DNA from 4 places in the Bacillus sp. FAU18 genome. Region 4 is predicted to be linked to each of the others. Evidence: riboswitches for the same ligand, from Rfam matches in the RefSeq annotation. Region 4 holds a riboswitch; each other region holds the start of a gene.
The links. A riboswitch is a leader RNA that binds a small molecule or an ion and turns the genes downstream of it on or off. The one in region 4 is predicted to bind S-adenosylmethionine.
Positions count from the first base shown of each region.

Region 1: linked by a shared signal. The riboswitch ahead of AC0OMU_RS05000 (phosphoadenylyl-sulfate reductase) and the one ahead of metK (methionine adenosyltransferase) in region 4 are both predicted to bind S-adenosylmethionine.
Region 2: linked by a shared signal. The riboswitch ahead of AC0OMU_RS20755 (5-methyltetrahydropteroyltriglutamate--homocysteine S-methyltransferase) and the one ahead of metK (methionine adenosyltransferase) in region 4 are both predicted to bind S-adenosylmethionine.
Region 3: linked by a shared signal. The riboswitch ahead of mtnK (S-methyl-5-thioribose kinase) and the one ahead of metK (methionine adenosyltransferase) in region 4 are both predicted to bind S-adenosylmethionine.

Region 1 is NZ_JBVYHZ010000003.1:901,611-909,127, reverse strand. It holds gene rqcH (tRNA modification protein RqcH) at 1-29, shown strand, start outside; gene sirC (precorrin-2 dehydrogenase) at 69-557, opposite strand; gene sirB (sirohydrochlorin chelatase) at 538-1,323, opposite strand; gene cobA (uroporphyrinogen-III C-methyltransferase) at 1,326-2,099, opposite strand; gene cysC (adenylyl-sulfate kinase) at 2,198-2,791, opposite strand; gene sat (sulfate adenylyltransferase) at 2,804-3,952, opposite strand; gene cysP (sulfate permease) at 4,001-5,065, opposite strand; gene AC0OMU_RS05000 (phosphoadenylyl-sulfate reductase) at 5,077-5,778, opposite strand; SAM riboswitch class I at 5,940-6,045, opposite strand; gene pyrE (orotate phosphoribosyltransferase) at 6,190-6,822, opposite strand; gene pyrF (orotidine-5'-phosphate decarboxylase) at 6,819-7,517, opposite strand, start outside; gene AC0OMU_RS04985 (dihydroorotate dehydrogenase) at 7,507-7,517, opposite strand, start outside.
Region 2 is NZ_JBVYHZ010000004.1:1,884,780-1,891,645, forward strand. It holds gene AC0OMU_RS20750 (5-methyltetrahydropteroyltriglutamate--homocysteine S-methyltransferase) at 19-1,152, shown strand; SAM riboswitch class I at 1,221-1,327, shown strand; gene AC0OMU_RS20755 (5-methyltetrahydropteroyltriglutamate--homocysteine S-methyltransferase) at 1,405-2,541, shown strand; gene AC0OMU_RS20760 (3-hydroxybutyrate dehydrogenase) at 2,594-3,367, opposite strand; gene AC0OMU_RS20765 (CoA transferase subunit B) at 3,384-4,034, opposite strand; gene AC0OMU_RS20770 (CoA transferase subunit A) at 4,031-4,747, opposite strand; gene AC0OMU_RS20775 (GntP family permease) at 4,771-6,186, opposite strand; gene AC0OMU_RS20780 (methyltransferase domain-containing protein) at 6,343-6,866, opposite strand, start outside.
Region 3 is NZ_JBVYHZ010000003.1:695,539-703,055, reverse strand. It holds gene mtnE (methionine-glutamine aminotransferase) at 1-705, opposite strand, end outside; gene AC0OMU_RS03980 (carbon-nitrogen family hydrolase) at 800-1,579, shown strand; SAM riboswitch class I at 1,663-1,819, shown strand; gene mtnK (S-methyl-5-thioribose kinase) at 1,912-3,105, shown strand; gene mtnA (S-methyl-5-thioribose-1-phosphate isomerase) at 3,113-4,174, shown strand; gene AC0OMU_RS03965 (hypothetical protein) at 4,208-4,333, opposite strand; gene ogt (methylated-DNA--protein-cysteine methyltransferase) at 4,424-4,921, opposite strand; gene kinE (sporulation two-component system sensor histidine kinase KinE) at 4,918-7,134, opposite strand; gene AC0OMU_RS03950 (acyltransferase family protein) at 7,387-7,517, shown strand, end outside.
Region 4 is NZ_JBVYHZ010000004.1:935,428-942,944, forward strand. It holds gene AC0OMU_RS15845 (gamma carbonic anhydrase) at 1-495, shown strand, start outside; gene alaP (alanine permease AlaP) at 741-2,132, opposite strand; gene asnB (asparagine synthase (glutamine-hydrolyzing)) at 2,269-4,167, opposite strand; gene metK (methionine adenosyltransferase) at 4,317-5,519, opposite strand; SAM riboswitch class I at 5,687-5,825, opposite strand; gene pckA (phosphoenolpyruvate carboxykinase (ATP)) at 6,022-7,517, shown strand, end outside.

The DNA of each region.
Region 1 (7,517 bases), on a different contig from region 4:
ATACTGTCATCAAGCTCAAAAAAAGCTGAGCCGCATAAAGAAAAGCCAGAGCATACAAATGCTCTGGCTTATTTCTTTCTCCTCACCTGATAAAGCCTGTTCACTTCAGCAACAAAATCGCCGTCAATCAGCTTATCCACGTTTTCGGCAAGCTCTTTTGTGTGCTTTGGACTGGCTCCGCTTGTAGAAACAGACACAGTGACATGCCCTCTTTTTACGATTTTCGGCATATATACATTGCCAAGCTCAGCGTCACTGACACAATTAACAAGCTGAAAAGGCGAAGAGGATTGGGCAATTTCTTTGTTCACTTCCGCATTATCCGTCGCAGCAATAATTAAGAAAGCATTGAGATAATCTTCTTTTTCAATTGTCCGTTTTTCCCATTTGATACGTCGCTCTTCTGCCATTTGCTTGATTTCCGGTTCAACATCCGGACTGACGAGCGTTATATCAGCTCCCTCAGAAATCACCGTTTTCAGCCTTCTGAGAGCGATGCTGCCGCCCCCCGCAATGACAACCTTCTTCTTTTCCAGGCTAATGTGCAGCGGAAGCATATGAACCTCCATCAAAATCAAATTGTCCCTCAGAATTTGCCGCAGTTTCTCTTACACGGTTCAAAAATGCGTTTTTCACATGAGGATGAAAACCGATATAGGAAGAGAGGTAGACGTTCGGATTATGAGCTTTTAATTTCTGAACCTCTCGTTCGATTTCATTCATCAGCATACCCGTAAAAAGCAAATATGGAACGATAAAGGTTGTTATGCCGTCATCTTTTTTAAGTTCTGAAAAAACCTCTTTGTAATTCGGGCCGCATGCTGTCAAAAAGCACGGAATGACTTCCTTGACTGGAATCATTACCTGAAGAAGATTAGCAATACCGGTTACGTCTCTTTTGACATCTGGATCTGAACTTCCCCTTCCGATGAGTACCACTCTGGCATTTTCATATGGAACACCTATGTCTTTCATTCTGTGATATACAGCCTTGACTACTTCTTCGTCAATCCCGATCGGCTTTCCGTATGAAATGCGGACTGACGGATATCGGGATGCAGCACGGGCAATTTCTTCCGGAATATCATGTTTTGCATGCGCAGCTGTTAAAAGAAGCAGAGGCACCACTGCGATATGAGTGGCGCCTTGCTTCACACATGCTTCAAATCCTGTCTCAATTGCCGGCTCCTGAAGCTCTAAAAAGCTGATTTCTTGTACTGGCACAGAGATGTGGGCCTTGCATCCTTCCAAAAAGGCTGCGGCTTCTTGCTGCGCTTTTTTGACCCGGCTGCCATGGCCGACATATAAAATTGCTTGTTTCATTTTTACAACGCCTCGCTTAAATCTTGTTTTTTCAATTCAGATTCAAACCATTCCAGCTTATAGTGATAATTTACAACATTTCCAATGACAATTAAACTCGGATTTGTAATGTTTTCTTTTACCACCGTTTCTGAAAGGGTGTCAACTGTACAAAAAACAGATTTTTGCTTGTCCGTTGTTCCCCAATGAATAAAGGCTGCCGGCGTAGAACCATCCCGGCCGTTTTCAAGGAGTTTTCTTTCAATCTGCAGCACGTTTTTGATACCCATATAGATGACAAGTGTATCAATTCCTGTAGCCAGCGCTTTCCACTTTTCCTCAAAATCTTCTTCTTTTTTATAATGACCCGTTACAAAAGCGACGTTAGAGCCCGCCTCCCGATGAGTAACAGGAATCCCGGCATAAGCGGCTGCCGCGATTCCAGACGTAATGCCGGGGATGATTTCAAACGGAATTCCATTTTCAGAGAGGCATTCCGCTTCTTCCCCTCCTCTGCCGAACACAAAAGGGTCTCCGCCTTTCAGTCTGACAACCATTTTCCCTTTTTGCGCATACTTCACAAGAAATCGATTGATGGTTTCCTGCTTCATCGTATGAAAATCCGGAAGCTTCCCGCAGTAGATCAGGTCTGCTTGCTCTTTGGCATATTGTAAAATCTCTTTATTTACTAATCTGTCATATAAGATGACATCAGCTTTTTCAATGGCTTTCAGCGCTTTAATTGTCAGCAGATCAGGGTCACCGGGACCCGCTCCTACAATATATACTTTCCCCATCGTATTTCCCCCGATCTATTCGAGTTCTTCCAGAGCATTCGCTGTGATGATGTTCTCGCTTGCATTCCGGCACCTGAGAAGAACGCAGCAGATCATATTCAGCTCAATTTTTGTTTAACAAACTCGATCAGCTGATTTTTACACGCTTCACGGTCATGCTGTCCTGAATCAAGAACGAGCTCTGGAGCTTCCGGTTCTTCATAAGGAGAATCAATTCCTGTAAAGAACGGAATCTCGCCGTTTCTTGCTTTTTTGTAAAGCCCTTTCGGATCTCTTTGTTCACAAATATCAAGGTCGCATTTAATGTAGACTTCATTAAATTCGCCCGCTTCCACAAGCTCGCGAACCTGTTGTCTGTCCTCGCGGAAAGGAGAGATAAAAGCAGTAATCACAATGGTTCCCTGCTGAACAAAAAGCTTCGCCACCTCTCCGATTCGGCGGATGTTTTCTTTTCGGTCTTCATCAGAAAAACCAAGATCCTTATTTAAGCCGTGACGGATATTATCCCCGTCAAGCACAATCACTTGATAGCCTTGCTCAAACAATTCTCTCGCAGCGGCGTTGGCAATCGTTGATTTGCCTGAGCCGCTTAACCCTGTCAGCCAGAGAATGGAGCTTTTATGCTTGTTTTTTTGCTGGTACTCTTCTTTTGTGATAGAGGCTTCATGCCATACAATATCGCGATTTGTCACTGCCAGTCCTCCTTAAGATACGCCTACTTCTTCTTTTTTCTTCATCCCTTTGATTAACACTTCTACGACTTCTTTTCGACTGAATTCAGCAGGCGGCAGCACACCGTCTCTCAGCATGCCTCTTACCTTAGTGCCTGATAAAATGACGTGATGCTCTCTGCCATGAGGGCATGTTTTCGCTGTTCCCATATTTCCGCATTTTTTACAGAAGAAGCTGTGCTCGAATTTCAGCGGCGTAATCCCGAGTTCTTCAGGTTTAAATGTGTCAAACAGCTCCTGTGCTTCGTATGTTCCGTAATAGTCACCTACACCTGCATGATCACGGCCGACGATGAAATGTGTGCAGCCGTAGTTCTTTCTGACAAGCGCGTGGAAAATTGCTTCTCTCGGGCCTGCATAACGCATCGCCGCTAAAAAGACACCAAGGAAAACGCGATCTTTCGGGTAATAATGATCAAGAAGCACTTGGTAGCTTTCCATCCGTACATCAGCTGGAATGTCATCAGATTTTGTTTCGCCTACTAACGGATTCAAGAACAAGCCGTCTACTGTTTCAAGAGCCGTTTTTTGAATGTATTCATGCGCTCTGTGAACAGGGTTTCTTGTTTGGAAACCGACAATGGTTTCCCAGCCTTTTTCCGCAAACTGGCGTCTCGTTTCTGACGGTTCAAATGTAAATTCAGGGAACTGTTTTGAAGCTTTTTTAATCAACGTAATCGGTCCGCCGACATATGTATTGCCGCGGCTGAACAGCTTTTTAACACCAGGATGCTCCTGTTCATCTGTTTTGTACACATTGACAGCTTCTTTTTGTTTGTCAGGCACGTACAGGTCTTCGATTTGGATAACGCCGTATGTTTCTCCTTCATACGTTAACTTTACCGTTTCACCAAGTGACAGTTCCGCTGCTTTTTGCGCATCGACCGGAAGCGTGATCGGAAGAGACCAGACAACGCCGGAAGAAAGACGCATGTTTTCGACTACAGATACGTAATCTTTTTCATTAAAGAAACCTTCAATCGGGCTGTATGCACCGATACCGATCAATTCCAAATCCGCGAAAGAAATTAAATCAAGTTCAATTTCTTTTTGAATGCCGCTCACATCATATGATTCATCTACCCTGTTTACTAATGTTCCTCCGTGTGGTGCTAAGCTCATAATATCCATCTCCTCCTAGTTAACTTATAAAATTACTCAGATTAATGATCAGATTCCCCCGCCTTGTTCGTGGACTGAGCGTCTCTCTTTACGAATGGCCTTTGTCAGGCTGACGGCACCGCCCGCCGCTAAAAGCACACTTACCATGATAAAGATCGAATAATAATCTGCTTTTAAAAACAAGGATACAAGCAGATAAGAAATCGATAAAGATAAAAACGGCGATGCGATCCATACCTTCAGCATCGTTTGAACAACTTGTTTATGGAACACGTTCGGACCGTTTTTTGCCATGCCTATTCCGATAATAGACGATGACGTGACTTGCGCCAAGGGCACCGGCATCCCAAATACAGAACTGATGATCACAAGTCCTGCTCCTGTACCGGATAAGAGAATGCCTTCCCCTTTGGAGAATCTCGTAATTTTCTTCCCGTTTGTTTCTAGCACACGCCGGCCTAATAACAGTGCGCCAAGAGCAACAAAAGCTCCTCCATACAAGGTTCCTTTTCCGACATCAAGCACACCGGCAGCTACTAACGGGCCAACAGCATTCGCCACGTTATTCATGCCGGCAGAGAATGCTTCGAAAAATCCGGCAACTAACAAAACAATGCCGAGGATTTTTTGTTTTTTAGAAGATTTTACTTCAATCTTAAAATAACGAAACAGCTTAGATACGAAATAGGTGAAGCCGAAAGCGAACAGCGGGACAAAAACCCAAAATGACACAATGATCAGAAGATTGTTCACAAACAATACTTTATAAGCCACTCCCACGCCGACAACCGCCCCGACTGTTACTTCACTTGTCGACAAAGGAATGCCGAGCAGATTAGCAGTAAAGAGCGACAGGGCAGCAGCTCCAATAATGATGCAAACAATCGTCAGTGTAATCGTCTGCTCAGGAATAATGCCGGAGCTGATTGTTTTTACAACCTCGCCTCCGCCAATGACCGCCCCGGCAAAGACACCGACTGCGCATAGGATCAAAGCGTAGGTTTTCTTTTTGATGGCTCCGGAGCCGTAAGCAACCCCCATCGAAGCTGCAGCGCCGCTTGCACCAATATTCATCGCAAAAAACAAGCTAAATAAAATAGCGGCTAATTCCATTTTGCAGCTCCTTATTCATGCAGTCCGCATTCTGTTTTCGCCATACCATTCCATCTGCCTGAGCGCAAATCCTCTGCTGTAAAAGCGGGAGCAGTGCAAGGCGCACAGCCAATACTTGGATATCCTTGGTCATGAAGCGGATTGTAGTCCAGTTCATTCCGGGATGTGTATCTCCAAATGTCTTTCCAAGTCCAATGGATAAGCGGGCAAACTTTTACTGACTTGAATTTTTCATCTTTGTTTAAGAAATTCGTATTGGCACGGCTTGGCCCTTGATCACGGCGCAGGCCGGAAAGCCAGGCTGGATGTCCTGAAAGCGCCTCTCTTAAAGGAACGACCTTTCTAAGATAGCAACACTGATTCGGCTCTCTTTCCCACAGCTTGTCACCATGTTCTTCGGCTTGTTCCTCAAGGGTGAGGTCTGGTTTTTTCAGGATGATATTAAGACCCGGATAACGCTCTTTCACTCGTTCAATTGTTTCATAGGTTTCTTTAAAATGAAGTCCTGTATCAAGAAACACAATCTCTGCGTCTTTTTTCACTTTATAAATTAAGTCAATCAGAACGATTCCCTCAATTCCGAAACTGCAGGCATAAACAAGCTGATTGCCGTAATGGCCGTATGCCCATTTTAAAACTGACAGCGCTCCTTTATAAGGATCGTCTTCCGGAAATGTAATCGTTGGTTCTTCCCAATTATCATACGTTAACATTTCTTCTTTCCTCCTTTCGGAGACAAACAAACAGTAGCTTTCTGCCGGTTGTCTTTTCCCATGTAATGTGATTCGCGGCTGCTGATATACAGATAGCCTTTTTACCTCTTAAAATAAAAAACTTTCAATCCGGCGGAAAGAAAGACAGGAACAGCATGCAGCCCTTATCTTTCAAAATGGAATTCATTTTGCTGGAAGTAGCACCTTACAAACTATGCAGGTTGCCGGGCTTCATAGGTCCAGTCCCTCAGCCGCTCTTGATAAGTTTTTAGATTTGTAGTAAATTTTAGCACAATTCTAACATAAGTCAACCCGACTTTTTTTATAGGATTAATAAAAAAACAGGCCTCATAGCCTGTTTTCAAGTACAGCAAGGCTTTGAAGCCTCTTTACATCATTTGAATTTATTTTTTATTTTTTAAACCAATCTTTTGACTCGGGATTTCGTTTCCATGTTTGCAGCTTTTTTAGATCATCTGAATGAATATTTCCGTTTTCAAGCGCGACCTCTGTGAGCGTATCATAATCAGTTAATGAGTAGTATGGCAGTTCTGCCTTTGCGAAGGCTTCCTCCGCTTTTGGAAGTCCGTACGTAAAGATTGAGACGACACCAAGCACTTCACAGCCGGCCGCTTGTAGAGCTGCACAAGCTTCAAGCACGCTGCCTCCTGTGGAAATTAAGTCTTCAATGACGACTGTTTTTTGCCCTTCTTGCACAGCTCCCTCAATCTGATTGCCTTTTCCGTGCGCCTTCGGCTTGCTCCTCACATAACACATCGGAAGATTCAAACGGTCAGCCGCAAGAGCAGCATGAGGAATACCGGCAGTTGCTGTTCCCGCAATCATTTCAGCTTCAGGAAAATGCTCTTTGACAAGCTTGCTGATACCTGAGGCAACTTCGTTTCTGACCTCTGGGAAAGATAGCGTAAGGCGGTTGTCACAGTAGATTGGTGATAAAATGCCGCTTGCCCATGTGAACGGCTCGTTCGGGCGTAAAAATACAGCTTGGATGTCTAATAGATGTTTTGCGATGATTTGTTTCAAGATTTGATTCCCTCCCATTCAAGTCTGACAGCCTTATAGGCTTTTACCGGGTCTTCCGCTTTTGTAATCGAGCGTCCTACTACAATCGCTGATGAACCTTTCTCTCTTGCAATGGCAGGCGTCGCTACGCGGACTTGGTCATTCGCAGCGTCCTCTGACATTCTGATCCCCGGAGTGACAGTCAGAAATGAAGGCGACACCGCTTGGTAAATGGCTTTTGCTTCATGAACAGAGCAGACCACTCCATCCAGTCCGCTTTCTTCCGCCTGTTTGCTGTAGTGCACAACCGTATCAATCAGAGACTTTTCAATCAGCAGTTCATCTTTCATGATTTGTTCAGATGTGCTTGTCAGCTGGGTTACCGCGATAAGTGACGGACGTTTTTTTCCAGTCGGCGTACCTTCTTCTAAGCCTTCGAGAGCTGCCTGCATCATTTTTTTGCCCCCGGCCGCATGAACATTGACGAGGTCTACTCCAAGACTGGCAAGGCGCTTCATCGCTTTGTTTACAGTAGTCGGGATGTCATGAAGCTTGAGATCTAAAAACAGCTCGCAGTTTCTTTCTTTTAATTGTTTCACGATCGATGGCCCTTCTTGATAAAAAAGCTCCATTCCAACCTTTACAAATAACGGTTCTTGCTGAAAAGGCGCTAAGAACGCAAGTGTTTCTTCAGCTGATGCAAAATCAAGCGCGAT
Region 2 (6,866 bases), 950 kb from region 4:
AGAAAAGAGGCGAATAACATGGCTCAACAAACGAATGTTGCAGGACAAAAAACAGAAAAACAACGCAAAGCACCTTTCCGCGCCGATCATGTCGGCAGTTTGCTTCGTTCCGTTCCGGTGAAGGAAGCCCGGCAAAAAAAAGCGGCTGGTGAGATGACAGCGGAACAGCTTCGTGATATCGAAAATCAAGAGATCACCCGCATCGTGGAAAAACAAAAAGAAATCGGTCTCAACGTGGTAACAGACGGGGAATTCCGGCGTTCCTGGTGGCATTATGACTTCCTGGAAGGGCTTGACGGTGTGGAACCGTTCATCCCGGCTGAGGGGATTCAGTTCCATAACACAAAAACGAAAGCGCGCAGCATCAAAGTGACGGGAAAACTCGATTTTACGAGCCACCCAGCGCTTGCTGATTATCAATTTTTACATGAGATTGCCGGTAACGCGACGCCAAAATTGACCATTCCCAGCCCAAATATGCTGTTTTTTGGCGAAAAGGCGGATAAAGGGATTTATGACGATCAAGAGGAATATTTTCATGACCTGGCCCAAGCATACAAAAAAGCAATCAAAGCCTTCTATGATGCTGGCTGCCGTTATCTCCAGCTCGATGATACGTCATGGTCTCTCTTCTTTGAGGAAAAAGGCAGAGAGGTTGTCCGGGCGCTCGGCGGTGATCCAGAAACATTGCCAGCCATATTTGCCAAAACAATTAACGATGCCGTCGCAGACCGGCCTGACGATTTAACGATCACAATGCACATTTGCCGCGGCAACTTCCGCTCAACATGGGCGGCATCAGGAGGGTACGACGCTGTAGCGGAAACGATTTTGGACGGCTTAAACCTTGACGGCCTTTTCTTGGAATACGATGATGACCGCTCCGGAAACTTTGATCCGCTCCGTTTTGTGAAGCGCAAGGATCTGCAAATTGTGCTCGGCTTGATCACATCGAAATACGGCGAGCTTGAAAATCCTGAGGATGTGAAACGCCGCATCAATGAAGCCGCGCGTTTTGTCAGCTTGGACCAGCTATGCCTGAGCCCGCAGTGCGGTTTCGCCTCTACAGAAGAAGGCAACCTTCTGACAGAGGAGCAGCAATGGGCAAAGCTTCGCCATGTCATCGACATTGCCAACGATGTGTGGAGATAATCTATCATTGACAGAAATAGAAAATGTGTGAATAATAGATACTATCAGAAAATTTCATAAAAAGGTTTTCCTTATCAAGAGAGGTGGAGGGACTGGCCCTGCGATACCCGGCAACCGCTGTTTAACAGAATGGTGCTAAATCCTTTAGAGCAATGATTGCTCTTGAAGATAAGGTTGAGATTGTCACGCAAGCTCTTCCTTATCCAAAGGAAGAGCTTTTTTATATTTGAATGGAAAGAAGGAATGGACAACATGTCACACCAAACAACACCCGCAGAACAAAAATCACTTCAAAGAAAAAAACCGCCGTTTCGCGCGGATCAAGTCGGAAGCCTGTTGAGATCTGAGCCCGTTAAAAAAGCGCGGCTGCAAAAAGCGGCCGGCGAAATGACCGCTGAACAGCTTCGCCAAATTGAAAACGATGAAATCATCCGCATTGTGGAAAAACAGAAGGAAACCGGCCTGAACGTCGTGACAGACGGTGAATTCCGCAGAGCATGGTGGCACTTTGATTTCCTGGAAAACTTAGATGGCGTTGAGCCGTTTACTCCTGAGCACGGAATCCAATTCCATAACGTACAGACAAAAGCACGCGGCATTAAAGTCACAGGTGATATCGACTTTTCAACTCACCCAATGCTTGAAGATTATTCGTTTCTCCATAGCATTGCCGGTGACGCGACGCCAAAGATGACGATTCCAAGCCCGAATATGCTGTTTTTCCGCGGAAAACTGGAAAAGGATGCGTATAAAAAAGATTATCACCTTTTCCAGCATGATGTATCCAAAGCATATAAAAAAGCGATTCAAGCGTTTTATGACAGAGGCTGCCGCTACCTCCAGCTTGATGATACAGCGTGGGCCGTTTTCTTATCAGAAAAAGGCTTAAAACAAATCGAAGCGTTCGGAACAACGCCTGATGAGCTTCGCCAGCTGTTTGCGAAATCGATTAACGACGCGATTGCAGACCGCCCGGATGACTTGACGGTAACCATGCATATTTGCCGCGGCAACTTCCAGTCCACTTGGACAGCGGAAGGCGGCTATGACGCAGCCGCCGAAACCATTTTTGACGGCTTGAATCTTGACGGACTTTTCTTAGAGTATGATGATTCACGCTCAGGCGGATTTGAGCCTCTCCGTTACGTAAAACGGTCTGATCTTCAGCTTGTTCTTGGCTTAGTGACATCTAAATTCGGTGAGCTTGAAAATCCGGATGACGTGAAACGTCGTATCGAAGAAGCGTCCCGTTATGTAAGCTTAGACCAGCTTTGCCTCAGCCCTCAATGCGGATTTGCTTCAACTGAGGAAGGCAACAAGCTGACTGAAGAACAGCAATGGGCGAAGCTCCGCCATGTGGTTGAGATCGCTAATGATGTTTGGAAATAAGCAAAGAAAAAACACACTTGATTCCCTAGCGGAGCAAGTGTGTTTTTTTATGTCACTGTGCGGTGTAGCCCCCATCAAGGACGACAGCCTGCCCAGTGACGCCCTTCGCCTTCTCGCTTGCCAAAAACACGGCATAATCCGCAATTTCCTTGACGGAAAGCAGTCGCTTTTGCGGCACAAGCGGAAAAATGACTTGTTCAAGTACAGAGTCGTAAGGGACATTTCTAGTTTTCGATAGATCGCTAAGCTGATTGCGTACAAGCTGGGTATCGACATAACCCGGGCAGAGCGCATTGACTGTTATGCCGTGGGGCGCGCCTTCCAGCGCCCCGACTTTTGTGAGTCCAATGACGCCGTGCTTGGCGCTATTATAAGCGGATTTCCCTGCAAAGCCGACTAATCCATTAACAGACGCGATATTAATGATTCTGCCAAACTGCTGTTTTTTCATGATCGGAAAAACATGCTTCATTGCAATAAAGGGCGCCGTCAGCATGACCTTGATCAGCTGTTCAAAGGTTTCTGTCGGAAACTCTTCAATCGGAGCGACGTGCTGAATACCGGCATTGTTCACCAAAATATCCAAGCGGCCGTATCGTTTTTGGATGACGTTCACCGTATCAGCAACTTGCGCTTCCTTTGTCACATCATACGGAATGGCCGCCGCGTCCAAGCCTTCTTCTGCAAGCTTGGAGGCTGCTTGTTCACATGCTTCCGGACGGAGGTCTGAAACGATGACGCTGGCGCCTTCCCGGGCGAATTCTCTTGCCATTTCGAATCCGATTCCGCCGGCAGCCCCTGTCACCAAGGCGACTTGTTTTCTCATGTCAAACACCTTCCCATTAAGAATTGAGTACAGACTGGCTTACAGCGAAATCAGCTTCTGTTTTTTCATAAACCTCTTCAATTGTGACACCATCCTGAAGCTCCGTCAGTGTCATGCGGCCGTTCACAAAATCAAATACAGCCAAATCCGTAATCAGCCTGTGTACGACTTTCTGGCCTGTCAGCGGAAGGGAGCATGTTTTTTTCACCTTTGATTCACCATGCTTATTGACGTGCTCCATGATGACAACGATTCGTTTCGCCCCGTTGACGAGATCCATGGCGCCGCCCATTCCTTTTACCATTTTGCCCGGGATCATCCAATTGGCCAAATCCCCCTGCTCCGAAACCTCCATTCCGCCGAGAATAGCCAAATCGATATGCCCGCCTCTTATCATCGCGAATGACTCAGCGCTGTCAAAATAAGAGGCGCCCGTCACTTCAGTGATCGTTTCCTTTCCCGCATTGATCAAATCCGCGTCTTCCGTTCCTTCCAGAGGATAGGGGCCGATTCCGAGCAAGCCGTTTTCCGACTGAAGCATGACGTGAACGCCATCGGGTATCTCATTTGCGACAAGCGTCGGCATTCCAATCCCGAGATTCACATTCATGCCGTCCTTGATTTCTTGTACAGCCCGTTTGACCATTCGTTTTCTCGCTTCCTTCACTTGGCCTCACCCTTTCCCGATGCTTGCTGAACTGTTCGTTTTTCAATCCGTTTTTCTTGGCTCGCGCCAAGCACAACATGCTGTACGTAAATTCCCGGCGTATGGATGTGATCTGGATCGAGCTCTCCTGCTTCCACGATTTCTTCCGCCTCGGCAATCGTGATCTTGCCTGCCATGGCGGCAATGGGATTGAAATTTCTCGCCGTTTTCCTAAAAACCAAATTGCCCATGGTGTCCGCTTTCCACGCTTTGACGATCGCCACATCGCCGGTAATGCCTCGCTCAAGCACATAAGTCCGGCCGCCGAATGTTTTATGTTCTTTTCCCTCGGCTATGGAGGTGCCGACGCCTGTCGCCGTATAAAATCCCGGTATACCTGCACCGCCTGCACGAATTCTCTCAGCAAGCGTTCCTTGGGGAACAAGCTCGACCTCAAGCTCTCCGCTTAAAAACTGCCGCTCAAAAATTTTATTTTCACCGACATAGGAAGCGATCATTTTCTTGATTTGCTTGTTAGCCAGAAGCAAACCAAGCCCCCAGTCATCGACTCCGCAGTTATTGCTGACAACGGTTAAATCCTTTACTCCCTGATCTCTTATAGACAAAATGAGCTGTTCAGGGATGCCGCACAGCCCAAACCCTCCCGCGATCAGCGTATCCCCATCATGAATCAGTTTCGCAGCTTCCTTGCTTGATGACAGCACTTTTCCCATATTGATGCCCCTTTCGTTTTCTTCTACACTAGACCAGTCAGGCTGTAAATCGCGATCACAGCAAATACGGCAGCCGTTTTAATGAGCGTGATCGCAAAAATATCGCGATAGGATTGCCGGTGGGTCAAACCCGTCACGGCCAGAAGCGTGATAACGGCGCCATTATGCGGCAGTGTATCCATCCCGCCTGATGCCATTGAAATGACCCGATGCATCACCTCTGGCGGAATATTGTAAGCCTGAATCGCCTGTAAGTATTGTTCTGACATCGCGCTTAATGCAATGCCCATTCCTCCTGAAGCCGAGCCGGTGATTCCCGCCAGCGCAGTTGTCGTAACGGCGCCATTTACAAGCGGATCGGTAAAAGTATGTGAAATTCCGCTGCTCAGCTTATGAAACCCCGGCAGCGCGGCGATAATACCGCCGAACCCGTACTCGGCACCCGTATTCATAGATGCCAGCAAGGCGCCGCCAATCCCTTCATTAAGCCCTTCCTTCAATTGGGCAAACACACTTCTCCAATCAAATAAAATCGTTGTGATGATGCCAATCACTAAAGCAATCTCCACCGACCAAATAGCAGCCGCTGAAGAAATATCAAGCCTGCCGAACTCCTTTAATCCTATGGAAGAAAAATCAAATCCATTCGGATACCACTTTGGCAGGTAAATGGTGAAATATTTATTCACTGCACCGACGAGAATAAGCGGGACAAAGGCAAGCGCGTGCCGAATCGGGCTTTTGTCCGGTTCAGCCGCGGACTCAATCGATTCAGGAGCAGCATTCTGCGTATCAAAACCGCCATAGCCTTCGCCAGATGCCTGCGCTTTTTTCCGCCTTGATTCCAAATAGAGCATCCCAGCTGCCAGCACAATCACTGCGCCCATCAAGCCCAGCCAAGGGGCGGCATAAATGTCTGTTTTGAAAAACGACGTCGGGATGACATTTTGGATTTGCGGCGTTCCCGGAAGCGCGTCCATCGTAAACGTAAAAGCACCTAAAGCAATCGTTCCCGGGATGAGGCGTTTGGGTATGTTTGCTTCTTGGAACATGTTTTTCGCAAAAGGATATACGGCAAATACGACAACAAACAGGCTGACACCGCTGTACGTCAAGACAGCGCCCATCAACACAATGGCAAGTATCGCTCTTTTTGCCCCGACAAGCCGGACAATTGTTTTCGCGATTGATGCCGCAAGCCCGGCCATTTCAACGACCTTTCCAAAAATGGCACCGAGCAAAAACACTGGGAAATACAGTTTAATAAAACCCGCCATCTTCTCCATAAAAATTGATGAAAAAAAAGGAAGCACATGGCTTGGATCTGTCAGCAGCACCGCGAATAACGCACAAATCGGCGCAAACAATATGACAGAAAATCCCCGATACGCCGTAAACATCAGCAAACCTAACGCCAATAGAATGATGATCAGTTCCACACACACATCCCCCGTTTCCGCGAACTAGAAAGCGTTTACAAAAACCTGTCCGCATCGGCTGTTTCCGTCCCCTTTCCATATATGTACGAGAAGCGTGGGCCAACTATTCCGATTAAAAAAGGAAAGCTCCCTTTTTTCGGAGCTTTCCTCTGCCATTCATTTCATTCCTATTAGGATATCAACATCAACCGTAATATCGGCTGTTTTCATCTCTTTCAGCAGGCTGATTCGATCTTTCGGCGCCGACCAGGCAAGCGGCGTCATCTTGAGAAGCCAGTGGATCGCCTGCTGGTCAAGCGTTTTAACATAGCGCAGCCTGACAGGACGGCTGTGTGCAGCATTTGCTGTAAAACGCTCAACAGCTGCCGCATTGGAATACGTGAGCCTTGGTGAATCAGTATATAAAAATTGCCTTAATTCTATTAAATAGTCGCTTCGCGGCACTACTTTTACGAGCATGCCATCATTCTTCAGCAGTCTATGAAACTCTGCATAATTGGACGGCGAAAAAATAGACAGAACAACATCAAATTGGCGATCATGAAAAGGAGCACGCGCCACATCGGCAACAGCCCACATCTGATCTTTGAATGCCTTAGAAGCTTTTAAGATCCCATCTTTCGAAAGATCTATGCCGGTTCCTATCGCTGCTTTCCCTGCATAATCAAACCCGCAAAGCG
Region 3 (7,517 bases), on a different contig from region 4:
AATTTCAATTCCGATATCCTTCGCACCTTCAGTCTGCAAAAAGCTTAAAGGCTTGCAGCCGTCAAATCCTACAGCGCCGTAAGCAAAATCGTGAACGACGCAGATTCCGTTTTCAGTCGCAAAACGCACGGTATCTTCAAAGAACTCGGAAGTAGCAACAGCTCCGGTCGGATTATTCGGATAATTTAAATACATCAATTTCGCCTGTTCCCTTGCTTCAGCGGCTACGCTGCTGTAATCAGGGAGAAACGCCCTGTCCTTTACGAGCGGCATCATTTCCATCTTTGCTTTTGCAAGTGTGACACCCGACCAGTAATCAGGATAACCCGGATCGGGAACCAAAATCGTATCACCGGGATTCAACAAGCATTGCGGGAGCTCGACTAGACCGGCTTTTCCGCCGAATAATACAGCGACTTCGGTTTCCGGATCCAGATCAATGCCGTATTCTCTTTTGTAAAATTCAGCAGCCGCTGACTTCAGACGGTATGAGCCGCGAAAAGACGAATATTTATGATTCTCAGGATCAGCAACAGCTCGTTTCATCTCCTCGACAATATGTTCAGGAGTCGGCTGATCTGGATTTCCCTGTCCTAGATTGATTACGTCATGTCCTTCTGCGAGCTTTCGGTTCACTTTCTGCACCAGAGAAGCGAAGAATTGTTTAGGCAATTCCTTCAATACATGAGACTGTTCAAATTTCATCTATTCTCACCTTCTAAAAAAATCTTGAAATGATAGTCCATCATCATATATGGTTAAATGAAAAAAGTAAAGAAAAATTTGGGGTGTTAAAAAGATGAAATGGACGATATCTTGTCTTCAATTTGATATTTCATACGGAAAACCTTCGGAAAATATAAAAAAAGCTGAATTTTTCATCGAAAAAGAAAGCAAACATGCTGATGTTCTTGTTCTGCCTGAATTATGGACGACCGGATATGATCTGGCCAATCTTGATGAACTCGCTGACGAAGACGGCCGCTCCGCTCAGAGCTGGCTGAAGAAAACGGCAAAAAAACATGGTGTTCATATTGTCGCCGGATCGGTCGCTGTCAGGGAGAATTCTGATGTTTATAATACAATGTACATCGCGGATAAGGAAGGGCAAATCATTAAAGAGTACAGAAAAGCCCATCTTTTTCAGCTGATGGATGAGCATCTGTATTTATCAGCCGGTTCCGAAGACGGATACTTTGAGCTTGACGGCGTCAAAAGCTCAGGATTGATCTGTTACGATATCCGTTTTCCGGAATGGATCAGAAAACATACGACAAAAGGCGCCAACGTGCTGTTTATTTCTGCGGAATGGCCTCTTCCCCGCCTTGATCATTGGAAAAGCCTGCTTATTGCGCGGGCCATTGAAAACCAATGCTTTGTCGCAGCCTGCAATTGTACCGGTTCAAATCCGGATAATGAATTTGCAGGTCATAGTCTGATTATTGATCCATGGGGGCGTGTACTTGCTGAAGGCGGCCGGGAAGAAGGCATAGTCCGAGCGGAAATTGACCTTCAAGAAAGCGCAGAAGTTCGGGAGAGCATTCCTGTTTTCGATGATATCAGAAAAGATTTATATTAAAAAATATATTGACAACTAACTAAATTACCTGTTACCATGTTCATCAACTGATAAATTAGAATTGTCAAACAAGTGAATATATTCTCTTATCGAGAGTTGGGCGAGGGATTTGGCCTTTTGACCCCAACAGCAACCGACCGTAATTCCATTGTGAAATGGGGCGCATCTTTTTCGCGCCGAGACGCTAGTCTCTTAAGGCACGGTGCTAATTCCATTCAGATCTGATCTGAGAGATAAGAGAGGCGGACATAGATGTTAAGCCTCCTTCTCTCTGAGAAGGAGGCTTTTTTACGGCCACATATTAAGTGATTACATAATTGGAGGTTATGATGATGGGAGTCACAAAAACACCTTTATACGAAACGTTAAATGAAAGCTCCGCTGTGGCGTTGGCGGTGAAGCTTGGCCTTTTTCCAAGCAAAAGCACGCTGACATGCCAGGAGATCGGAGACGGCAACTTAAATTACGTTTTTCATATTTATGATCAAGAACATGACAGAGCATTGATCATTAAACAGGCGGTTCCGTATGCAAAAGTGGTGGGAGAAAGCTGGCCGCTGACAATCGACCGTGCAAGAATCGAAAGCAGCGCTCTCATCCGTCAGGGCGAGCATGTGCCTCACCTGGTTCCAAGAGTGTTTTATTCTGATACGGAAATGGCGGTTACCGTCATGGAGGATCTCTCTCACCTCAAGATCGCAAGAAAAGGACTCATTGAGGGTGAAAACTATCCTCATCTGGCACAGCACATCGGTGAATTTTTAGGAAAAACACTTTTCTACTCATCAGATTACGCGCTTGAACCTAAGGTGAAAAAACAGCTTGTTAAACAGTTTACAAATCCAGAGCTATGCGACATTACGGAAAGACTTGTTTTTACAGATCCTTTCTTCGACCATGACACAAATGATTTTGAAGAAGAGCTCCGTCCTTTTGTCGAAAAGCTTTGGAATAATGATAGCGTTAAAATCGAAGCCGCTAAGCTGAAAAAGTCATTTTTAACGTCTGCAGAAACGTTGATTCATGGTGATTTGCATACAGGAAGCATTTTCGCAAGTGAACACGAAACAAAGGTGATTGATCCTGAGTTTGCTTTTTACGGACCGATCGGCTTTGATGTAGGGCAATTTATCGCCAACTTATTTTTGAACGCACTCAGCCGTGACGGGGCTGACAGAGAGCCGTTATATGAACATGTCAACCAGGTCTGGGAAACGTTTGAAGAGACGTTTAGTGAAGCCTGGCAGAAGGACAGTCTGGATGTTTACGCCAACATCGACGGTTACCTCACTGATACGCTCAGCCATATTTTTGAAGAAGCAATCGGATTTGCGGGCTGTGAGCTGATACGACGCACGATCGGCCTTGCCCATGTAGCTGACCTGGATACGATCGTGCCGTTTGATAAACGAATCGGCAGAAAACGCCTGGCGCTCGAAACCGGCACAGCCTTTATCGAAAAACGTTCGGAATTCAAAACGATAACAGATGTTATTGAATTATTTAAGTTACTTGTAAAGGAATGATCCATTCATGACCCATTCATTTGCTGTTCCACGTTCTGTTGAATGGAAAGAAACAGCTATTACCATTTTAAATCAGCAAAAGCTTCCTGATGAGACGGAATATTTAGAGCTGACGACGAAAGAGGATGTATTTGATGCGATTGTCACGCTCAAAGTAAGGGGCGCTCCGGCGATCGGCATTACGGCTGCCTTCGGACTAGCGCTTGCTGCCAAAAACATTGAAACAGATAATGTCACGGAATTCCGCCGCAGACTGGAAGACATCAAACAATATTTAAACAGCTCACGGCCTACCGCCATTAATTTGTCATGGGCGCTTGAGAGACTGAGTCATTCGGTCGAAAACGCGATTTCCGTAAATGAAGCAAAAACAAACCTTGTCCATGAAGCCATTCAGATTCAGGTCGAGGATGAGGAAACGTGCCGGTTGATCGGCCAAAACGCCCTGCAGCTTTTCAAAAAAGGCGACAGGATCATGACAATCTGCAATGCCGGCTCAATCGCGACAAGCCGCTATGGAACGGCGCTAGCTCCGTTTTACTTGGCCAAACAAAAAGATTTGGGATTGCACATTTATGCCTGTGAAACAAGGCCTGTCCTGCAAGGTTCACGCCTTACTGCTTGGGAGCTGATGCAAGGGGGCATTGATGTCACTCTGATCACAGACAGCATGGCCGCCCATACGATGAAGGAAAAACAAATTTCCGCTGTTATCGTCGGAGCCGACCGAATTGCAAAGAACGGTGATACGGCAAATAAAATCGGCACATACGGTCTTGCTATTTTAGCAAACGCCTTTGATATTCCGTTTTTTGTCGCCGCACCTTTATCTACATTTGATACAAAGGTCAAATGCGGCGCTGATATCCCGATAGAGGAACGGGATCCCGAGGAAGTCAGGCAGATTTCCGGAGTTCGGACCGCTCCATCCAATGTGCCTGTCTTTAATCCCGCTTTCGACATTACACCTCATGATCTCATCTCAGGAATCATCACAGAAAAAGGGATTATGACCGGAAACTATGAAGAAGAGATTGAACAGCTGTTTAGAGGAGAAAAGGTGCATTAAAAAACCGCTGGACTTTGCTCATTTGGAGCCGAGTCAGCGGTTTTTTTGTTTCTTTTTGTTAACATTGATGATTTCATCTTTTTGAGCGCTTGATAAGATATGCAGTTTCACAAACAGTTCGGCAAAAACGGCAAGTTTCTCAGAGCGGCTCGGCTTCAATTGCTTTGTCCTCCTTTTTCATCAGACCAACTTTTTTAACTTAATAAAATGATATGTCGGCCGTGAAAAAAAGGGAACGTGCCATATGTTTTATTTTTCTTTATAGGAGATTCGCTCGATGTTTAGCAAAAATGCTTTGATCTCGGTTTTGCTTCCGGCGTATCCTGTTAACGCACTGTTTTTGCCGATCACTCTGTGGCACGGGATAAAAATCGGCAGGTCGTTACGTTTATTAGCCTGTCCGACAGCCCGCACCGCTTTCGGACTGCCGACCGCAGCGGCAATATCCGCATAGCTTCGGGATTCACCATATGGAATCCTCTCCAGTGCCTGCCACACTTTTTGCTGAAAAGGAGTGCCCTTTTGGCTGAGCGGCAGGGAGAATGTCTTCCTTTCGCCTTCGAAATATTCTTGAAGCTGTTGTTTCGCTTCTGCAAGATTAGGTGTTTCCTTGTGCTCAGTATTCTGAACCGTTTCTTTCCAATCCACCCAATCTTCCTGACTGAGAAATAGACGAGTGATCCGGTCCTCCTCTTCGGCAATGATAAGTTCACCGAGCGGCGTTTCGGCTGTCGTATAGTAGTTCATTCATCATTCCTTCTTTCTTCAGCATTCTGTCTGACAGGAAGCGTAATATGGAAAACGGTGCCCTTCCCTTCTTCACTTTCTACCATAATCTCGCCTTGATGTTCTTCAATAATTTTATAGCTTACCATAAGCCCAAGTCCAGTACCCCGTTCCTTTGTCGTATAAAACGGTTCACCAAGTCGCTTTAATTTATCTTCTGTCATTCCGATTCCCTCGTCTTTTAAGGAGATAAGAACATGATCTGGATCCAATGCCTTTATCGTTACAAAAATATTTCCGCCGTCAGGCATCACTTCGATGGCGTTTTTTAATATATTGATAAAAACCTGTTTCAGCTGATTCGGTTCACAGTAAATCGGGGGAATGTCGTCAATTAAATCAAGTTGCATTTGTACATTGCTGAGATTGGCTTGCGCATTTAGAAGGTCTATCGTGTCCCTCATAATTTGGGTAACATGTTTTTCCTCATACATAATGGCCTGGGGCTTGGCTAAAATCAAGAATTCGGTGATGATGGATTCGATGCGCTTTAGTTCTGAGGTGATCACGTTGAAGTAAAGGGCGTAGTCTCCCTCGACACTCCCTTTCAGAAGCTGAATGAAGCCTTTAAGAGCAGTCATCGGATTTCTGATTTCATGAGCAATGCCGGCTGCGAGTTCGCCGACAACATGAAGGGTATCTGATTTGCGCAGGCGTTCCTCCAATTCTTTTCGCTCTGTTACGTCTTTAAAGATAGCCAAGTTCATATTTTGAATAATATTCCGTTTAAAAGAGAATTCGAGTTTTCTGTTATCACCGCTGCTCAGCAAAAATGGAATTTCGTTGTCCATTTCATCAAAATTAATCTGCCTTGCCGGTGATGCCAGATTTTCTATTTCATAAGCAGAAATAATATCTAACAGGCTGTGCTGTTTTATCTCTTCATGTGACAGTCCCAAAATATGGCTTGCTAACGGGTTGGCGTCGATGATCCTGTATTGATTGTCGAACAATACATTGCCGTCCATTGAGCCGTTGAACACTTTTCTGAATTTCAGCTCGCTTTCCCGAAGCTCCTTTTCCATCCGCTTTCTGTCGCTTACATTTCTTAAGATCGTCAAATGCTGATTTTCAAGGATTGTCCGTTTTGAAGTAAATTCAAGCTCTTTGAATTGCCCGTTCCCCATTTGAAACAGCAGCTCTTCTCTGATCTCTCCGTATTTTGCGTATTTCCTTTTCGTTATGCTGTATTTCTGCTGCGAGTCAACGAGAAAATCACACAGCTTTCTTTTCAACAGCAAATTCATCGGCAGCTCAAAAATTTTACAGGCTGATTGATTCGCTTTTACGATTCTTCCGTCATTCGACCAGATGATGATGGCGTCCATTGCATTTTCAAAGATTTCTCTGAAGCGCTCCTCACTTTTAAAGAGCTGCAGCTCCATAGACCGCTTCTCTGTGATATCCCTCATAATGGACATATAAAAACCGCTGATGATGTTTGATGTAATCGTGAATTCAAATAGTTTTTGAACTCCTGAACGAAGCTTGACAGGCAGCTCCCCCTTCGCTTTTCCCTTGCGGTTGAGCGCCTTCCAGATATTGTCGAAATCTTTTCGTGAGCCGCTGTCTATAAACTCATACAAAGATAAATGAGACAGCTCATTATGATTGATTTCAAAGCTTTTACAAAAGGACAAATTGGCATCAATAAAACCGCCATCTTTATCAAACAGGACGATTCCGTCAACTGCTCTGTCAAACAAGTCCTTAAAAAGCTGTTCATTCATAGAGAATTCCCGCTCGAGAATCTTCTTAGAAGATATGTCCCTCATGACAACAAAAAAGAAATCCTCGCCAATACCTCTTTTGGCCAGAAACTCTATGTATTTTGTTGCCCCGCAATCAAGCCTGATCGGAACCTCCTTCCACAGAAAGCCTTTTTTAAAAAACTTCTTTACGGAAAGATTCAGTTCATCCTTTGGGATTGAAAACAAAAAATCCAAAACAGAACGCTTTTTCAAATCTTCCGAGTCAACTTGAAGCATCCTTTCTGTTGCTTCATTTGCCTGAACAATCCGCATTTCGTTATCACAAATAAAAATAGCATCGAGCGTATTGTTGACAATCACTTGATGCTGATTCAATTCCTTTTTCAGTCGCGCGTTTTCTTCTTTGAGGCGATTCAGTTCCTCTCGCAGCTCCGAGTTTGTCTGGACACCAAGAGTTTCCATGCATGTACACTCCTTCTTCAAAACCTATCCCTCAATATTTCTACAAAATGCGGGAACTTCCTTCATTTGCCCTATAAATTTCAGAAAATTTCAGCGCCATTACATTACGAAGACATTTTCTACGATCCTTACCGTCACTTTACATCGACCTAACAATCAGCATTTATTTAGATTCCTTTTTCATCTTTTATTTTAAAATATGTACCAGCAGGGAATAATCTCTTAGTGACTGATGAAAGAGAAGGTGATGCTATGAGTAAATCGCGGGACAGTTATTTTGATAACGCAAAATTTTTATTGATATTCCTTGTTGTATTCGGTCATATCCTTCGTTCCTTTATTAATGATAATCATTTTATGCTCTACCTCTACAAGTTCATTTA
Region 4 (7,517 bases):
CACAAGCCAGATATCCACCCAACAGCCTTTATAGCTGATAATGCAACAATTACCGGTGATGTCGTGATCGGAGAACAGTCCAGCATTTGGTTTTCTGTTGTCATAAGGGGAGATGTTGCGCCGACCAGAATCGGAAACAGAGTCAATATCCAAGATTTAAGCTGCCTCCATCAAAGCCCGAACCAGACGCTGCTCATTGAAGATGACGCCACGATAGGCCATCAGGTTACACTTCATAGCGCTGTTATCCGCAAGAACGCCTTAATCGGCATGGGCTCAATCATTTTAGACGGAGCCGAAATTGGCGAAGGCGCTTTTATTGGTGCCGGCAGTCTTGTCCCGCCTGGAAAAACCATTCCGCCTGGCCATCTCGCCTTTGGCCGCCCTGCAAAAGTCATCCGCCCTTTGACGGAAGAAGACCGAAAAGATATGCAAAGAATACGGTCAGAATATGTAGAAAAGGGCCAATATTATAAATTTCTTCAACAAACATAAGACCTGCTTCGTCTTACTTTACCATTTTTCAAATTATATTTGAAAGCAATAACCATCGTTAACCCGGACGTCATCACAGTTCGGGTTTCAATTTTTCCATAAAACGTTCACATATAGCATGAAACGTATGACTTTTATCTTATCACAAAACTGTAAACAGCCTCTGCAAAAACACATACCTATTCTTTCCTGTTCTCTATTTTCTATGAGCACACAAAAAAAGAGCCCACTGGGAGCTCTTTTTGTCAGCTGATATTTCGTTCGCTGGCAGAAGCTGCATTTTTTTTGTGAAACCCTTTTCCATAGTACACAGCCAGCAAGATGAGAAACCATATCGGCCCGATAATCACGGCTACTCTTGTATCAGGGCTGTAAGCCATAAGAATGACGACGAATGCTAGAAATGCCAATGACACATAAGACGTAAACGGAAATAAAGGCATTTTGTACTTTAATTGTTTCTTTTCTTCCGGCTTCAAACTTTTCCTGTATTTTATTTGAGAAAGCAAAATGATTGCCCACGTCCAAATCGCTCCGAACGTCGCAATACTTGTAACCCAAGTAAATACCTTCGCAGGGACAACATAGTTTAACAGCACTCCGACTAATAAAGCCCCCGCTGAAGCCAGAACAGCTTTACCCGGGATGCCGCCTTTCGTCAGCTGACCATATGCTTGTGGCGCCTCTTTCTGTTCCGCCAAGTTAAACAGCATCCGTCCTGTGCTGAAAATACCGCTGTTGCATGAAGACAGCGCGGCAGTCAACACGACAAAGTTAATGATACCTGCTGCCGATGGAATGCCCACTTTTTGAAATGTGAGAACAAATGGACTTCCTTGAGAGCCAATTTCCTGCCACGGGTAAATAGACATAATGACAAATAAAGCGCCTACATAAAAAATCAAAATCCGCCAAAATACTGTATCGATTGCTTTGGCTAACGATTTTTGCGGGTTTTTCACTTCGCCAGCCGTCACCCCGATCATTTCAATCCCTAAATAGGCGAACATGACCATTTGAAGAGACAATAGAACCCCTTTTAATCCATGAGGGAAAAATCCTCCGTTGTTCCACAAATTGCTGATTCCGGTTGCAATGCCTCCATTGCCGACTCCTGCAATAATCATCAATAAACCGACAACAATCATGGATAAGATCGCAACAATTTTAATCAATGCGAACCAAAATTCCAGCTCGCCGTAAGCTTTGACAGCCAGGAAATTAACACCCGTCATAATGACCAGCGCCGATAATGCCCAAATCCAGTTTGGTACGTCCGGAAACCAGAACCCCATATAGATGCCGACAGCAGTAATTTCAGCCATACAGGTGACAACCCATAAAAACCAGTAGTTCCACCCTGTTAAATAGCCTGCAAGCGGTCCCAAATAATCACGCGCATACCTGCTGAAGGAGCCTGCGACCGGTTTTTGAATGGCCATTTCCCCAAGCGCTCTCATAATAAAAAACATGACCAGGCCGCTTGCGGCATACGCTACCAAAATACCAGGCCCTGCTAATTGAATAGCTGATGCGGAGCCGAGGAACAACCCTACTCCTATAGCAGCTCCTAAAGACATTAAAGAAATATGCCTTTCTTCGAGTCCGCGGTGCAGCTCTTGTTTTTGTTTTTGCATGCTTTCTTCTCCCCTAGAAAAAAATATCATTAAATCATTTTTCTGAATATTCCGTACGAATTGGGTAAACCAATGATGATGGAGAAATAAAAGGATAACAACAAGGCTTTCGACTACTCGAAAGCCTTGTTGTCTGTTACACAAAGATGACTTCTTTAGGCTGATGGCTCAGCTCTTCAGGCATATACCGTTTTTCAATATTGATGCTGTGCCAGATCATAAAGATCAGTACAGTCCAGATTTTACGGCTGTTATCAGCCTTGTCCGCACAATGGTCTTCAAGAAGCTGAAGGACATAATCCTTATGGATATAAGCATCCGTTTGGCTTTCATGAATAATATTCCGCACCCATTCGTTCATTTCGTTTTTCAGCCAATGACGGATCGGTACAGGGAAACCAAGCTTTTTGCGGTTTAATACGTGCTCAGGCACAATTCCTTCAGCGGCTTTGCGAAGAAGATACTTCGTCGTGCCGTTCTTCGTTTTCAGCTCATCAGGAATTTTTGAAGCGACGTCGAATACGACTTTATCCAAGAACGGCACACGCAGTTCCAAAGAATTCGCCATCGTCATTTTATCCGCCTTTAACAAAATGTCGCCGCGCATCCAAGTGTGGATATCGACATACTGCATTTTGTTGATATCGCTGTACGAGCTGCTTTCTGTAAAGTAAGTCTTCGTCACATCGCGATATGAAAGGTTCGGATTATAATGCTTCAACAGCTGCTTTTTGACAGACTCTTCAAAGATTTTCGCGTTACCGATATAACGATCTTGAAGCGGAGTGCAACCGCGCTCAAGCAGGCTCTTTCCTCTCATACCTTCAGGCATAACGGCAGCAACGTGCAGAAGCATCTTTTTCAGGCCGGACGGAATCCGTTCAAACGGTTTAAGCGAAAGCGGCTCACGGTAAATGTTATATCCGCCGAAGAGCTCATCCGCTCCTTCACCTGATAAAGCAACCGTAACATGTTTTTTCGCTTCTTTTGCAACAAAGTACAACGGAATCGCTGCCGGATCAGCAAGCGGGTCATCAAAATGCCATACGATCTTCGGAAGCTCATTCATATATTCCTCAGGCGAAATGACTTTGCTGATATTTTCAATGCCCAGCGCCGCTGCCGTTTCTTTCGCTACATCAACCTCACTGAAGCCCTGCTGTTCAAAGCCGACAGAGAATGTTTTTAAGCTTGGATGAAATTCCTTCGCAACAGACACAATAAAGGAAGAATCAATCCCGCCAGACAGAAACGAACCGACAGGAACGTCACTTCTCATATGAACGTTTACAGAGTCATAGATCGCGTCTCGGACTTCTTTCACAAGCTTGTCTTCTTCAGTCTGAACCGGCTTGAAGTTCGCTTTGAAATACGTTTTGAATGTGATATCGCCGTCCGGGCGGATTGTGAATTGTGAACCCGGCTCTACTTTTTTCACATGGGCATCAAGCGTGCTTGGTTCAGGAACAAATTGGAAAGACATGTACTGCTGCAATGCCTCTTTATCTATTTCAATATCATTCTGAGCAACCATTAAACTTTTTCTCTCTGAGGCAAAATAAACCTGATCATTGATCGTTGTGTAGTACAACGGTTTAATGCCGAATGGATCTCTTGCCCCATAAAGCACATGATCGTTTTTATTCCAAATCAGAAAGGCAAACATACCGCGCAGTTTGGACGCCGCTTCTTCTTTATAGTGACGGTAAGTCGCAAGAAGAACCTCTGTATCCGAATCCGTGTTGAATGTGTACCCCTTTGCTTCAAGCTCTTCTCTCAGTTCAATATAGTTATAGATTTCTCCGTTAAAGATAATCCAATATGTTTCATCTTCATATGATAAAGGCTGTCCGCCATTTTCTACATCAATAATGCTGAGCCGTCTGAATCCGAAGCCGACGTGCTCATCATGGAAATATCCATCACTGTCAGGACCGCGGTGAACGATCATTTGGTTCATTTGTTTGATTAGTTCTTCTTGATCAGCGGTTTGAGCTAACGGATGCTTGTTAAAAACCCCGACAAATCCACACATAGTATTGCCTCCATAATTAAAATTGTCATCATTGAACCCCTATTTATAGACGCTGTGAATAGTATTTGGTTTCACAGTTATGTAAAAAAATAAACATGAATACAACGATAAAAAAGGGAAAGCCGCTTAACCAGTAAGCGGCTATAAAATTATTCTCCTAACGCTTCTTTACGCAGCTGCTCCGCTTTGTCTGTGCGCTCCCATGGAAGGTCAACATCGTGACGTCCAAAGTGGCCGTACGCAGCAGTTTGTTTGTAGATCGGACGGCGCAAATCAAGCATTTTGATAATGCCGGCAGGTCGTAAATCAAAGTTATTGCGAACAACTTCAATCAGTTTTTCCTCAGAAGCTTTTCCTGAACCGAATGTGTTGATTGAGATTGACACAGGCTGTGCAACACCGATCGCGTAAGCAAGCTGTACTTCGCAAGAATCAGCAAGCTCAGCCGCAACGATGTTTTTCGCAACGTATCTTGCCGCATAAGCTGCAGAACGGTCTACCTTCGTCGCGTCCTTACCTGAGAACGCGCCTCCGCCGTGGCGTGCATAGCCGCCGTACGTATCAACGATGATTTTGCGTCCTGTAAGTCCCGCATCCCCTTGAGGCCCTCCGATTACGAAACGTCCTGTAGGGTTGATGAAATATTTTGTTTCTTCATCAATCAGCTCTTCAGGAACAACCGGATTGATTACATGTTCTTTAATGTTGCGCTGAATTTGCTCAAGTGTAATTTCAGGGTGATGCTGAGTGGAAATCACAATCGCGTCAATGCGGACTGGTTTGTTATTTTCATCGTACTCAACCGTTACCTGTGTTTTGCCGTCAGGGCGAAGGTACGGAAGAATATCTTCTTTACGGACTTCACTTAGGCGGCGGGCTAATTTATGGGCAAGTGAAATTGGAAGAGGCATAAGCTCTTTCGTTTCGTTGCACGCATAACCGAACATTAATCCTTGGTCACCCGCACCAATCGCTTCAATTTCTTCGTCGCTCATTGTGCCTTCACGGGCTTCAAGCGCTTGGTCTACGCCCATCGCGATATCAGCAGACTGCTCATCAATTGATGTTAAAACCGCACAAGTTTCCGCATCAAATCCGTATTTTGCACGTGTGTATCCGATTTCTTTAATGGTTTGGCGAACCGTTTTCGGAATGTCAACATACGTAGAAGTTGTGATCTCTCCGCTTACAAGAACCAAACCTGTTGTCACAGATGTTTCACAAGCAACACGCGCGTTAGGGTCTTTCTTTAAAATTTCATCTAAAATGCTGTCAGAAATCTGGTCACAGATTTTATCCGGATGCCCCTCCGTAACAGATTCTGATGTAAATAAACGACGATTTTTACTCATGATTTGCTTCCTCCTGCACAAGGCCTCCCGAAAGACCTTGTATATATGATACGGAACTCGCTCCCTCTTATACAATGTACAGTTATATTAGAGAATGTTAATTGGCATATTTATGAAATAAAAAAACCTTTTCCATCGAGGAAAGGGTTTGGTCTTTGTGCCTTTCACTCTTATCGCTCAAGGAATCATACAACCTTGCAACAGGTTAGCACCTTGGTTGTCTCACTCAGTTGAACATAATAAATAACAGAGAAACCGGTTGCTGGGCTTCATAGGGCCTGTCCCTCCGCCAGCTCGGGATAAGAGTATCCGCTCAATGAAATATCTTATCGTAAAAGGGTTTGCAATGTCAATATGATTCAGAAGAAATAGGCACCTATATTGAGGGAAAACAATGGAAATGCACACACAAAAAATAATAAATAGTATAGACTATTTGAAAATATATGTTATACTAATTCACAATTAGCAAAACACAAAAAACGATAAAGGAAGGTTTCATATGAACTCAGTTGATTTGACCGCTGATTTACAAGCCTTATTAACATGTCCAAATGTGCGTCATAATTTATCAGCAGCACAGCTAACAGAAAAAGTCCTCTCCCGAAACGAAGGCATTTTAACATCCACAGGTGCTGTTCGCGCGACAACAGGCGCTTACACAGGACGCTCACCTAAAGATAAATTCATCGTGGAGGAAGAAAGCACGAAAAATAAGATCGATTGGGGCCCGGTGAATCAGCCGATTTCAGAAGAAGCGTTTGAGCGGCTGTATACGAAAGTTGTCAGCTATTTAAAGGAGCGAGATGAACTGTTTGTTTTCGAAGGATTTGCCGGAGCAGACGAGAAATACAGGCTGCCGATCACTGTCGTAAATGAGTTCGCATGGCACAATTTATTTGCGCGGCAGCTGTTTATCCGTCCGGAAGGAAATGATAAGAAAACAGTTGAGCAGCCGTTCACCATTCTTTCTGCTCCGCATTTCAAAGCGGATCCAAAAACAGACGGCACTCATTCCGAAACGTTTATTATTGTCTCTTTTGAAAAGCGGACGATCTTAATCGGCGGAACTGAGTATGCCGGTGAAATGAAGAAGTCCATTTTCTCCATTATGAATTTCCTGCTGCCTGAAAGAGATATTTTATCTATGCACTGCTCCGCCAATGTCGGTGAAAAAGGCGATGTCGCCCTTTTCTTCGGACTGTCAGGAACAGGCAAGACCACCCTGTCGGCAGATGCTGACCGCAAGCTGATCGGTGACGATGAACATGGCTGGTCTGATACAGGCGTCTTTAATATTGAAGGCGGGTGCTACGCTAAGTGCATTCATTTAAGCGAGGAAAAGGAGCCGCAAATCTTTAACGCGATCCGCTTCGGGTCTGTTCTCGAAAATGTCGTTGTTGATGAAGATACACGCGAAGCCAATTATGATGATTCCTTCTATACTGAAAACACGCGGGCAGCTTACCCGATTCATATGATTGACAACATCGTCACTCCAAGCATGGCCGGCCATCCGTCAGCAATTGTATTTTTGACGGCTGATGCCTTCGGAGTCCTGCCGCCGATCAGCAAACTGACGAAGGAGCAGGCGATGTACCATTTCTTGAGCGGTTACACGAGTAAGCTTGCCGGAACCGAACGTGGTGTAACGTCTCCTGAAACGACGTTTTCTACATGCTTCGGCTCACCGTTCCTGCCGCTTCCTGCTCACGTCTATGCTGAAATGCTCGGCAAAAAGATCGATGAACACGGCGCTGACGTTTTCTTAGTCAATACCGGCTGGACCGGGGGCGGCTACGGCACAGGCGAACGAATGAAGCTTTCTTACACTAGAGCAATGGTCAAAGCAGCGATTGAAGGTAAATTAGAGGATGCTGAAATGATAACTGACGATATTTTCGGCCTGCACATTCCGGCACATGTTCCTGGCGTTCCTGATCATATCCTTCAGCCTGAAAACACGTGGACCAACAAGGAAGAATACAAAGAAAAAGC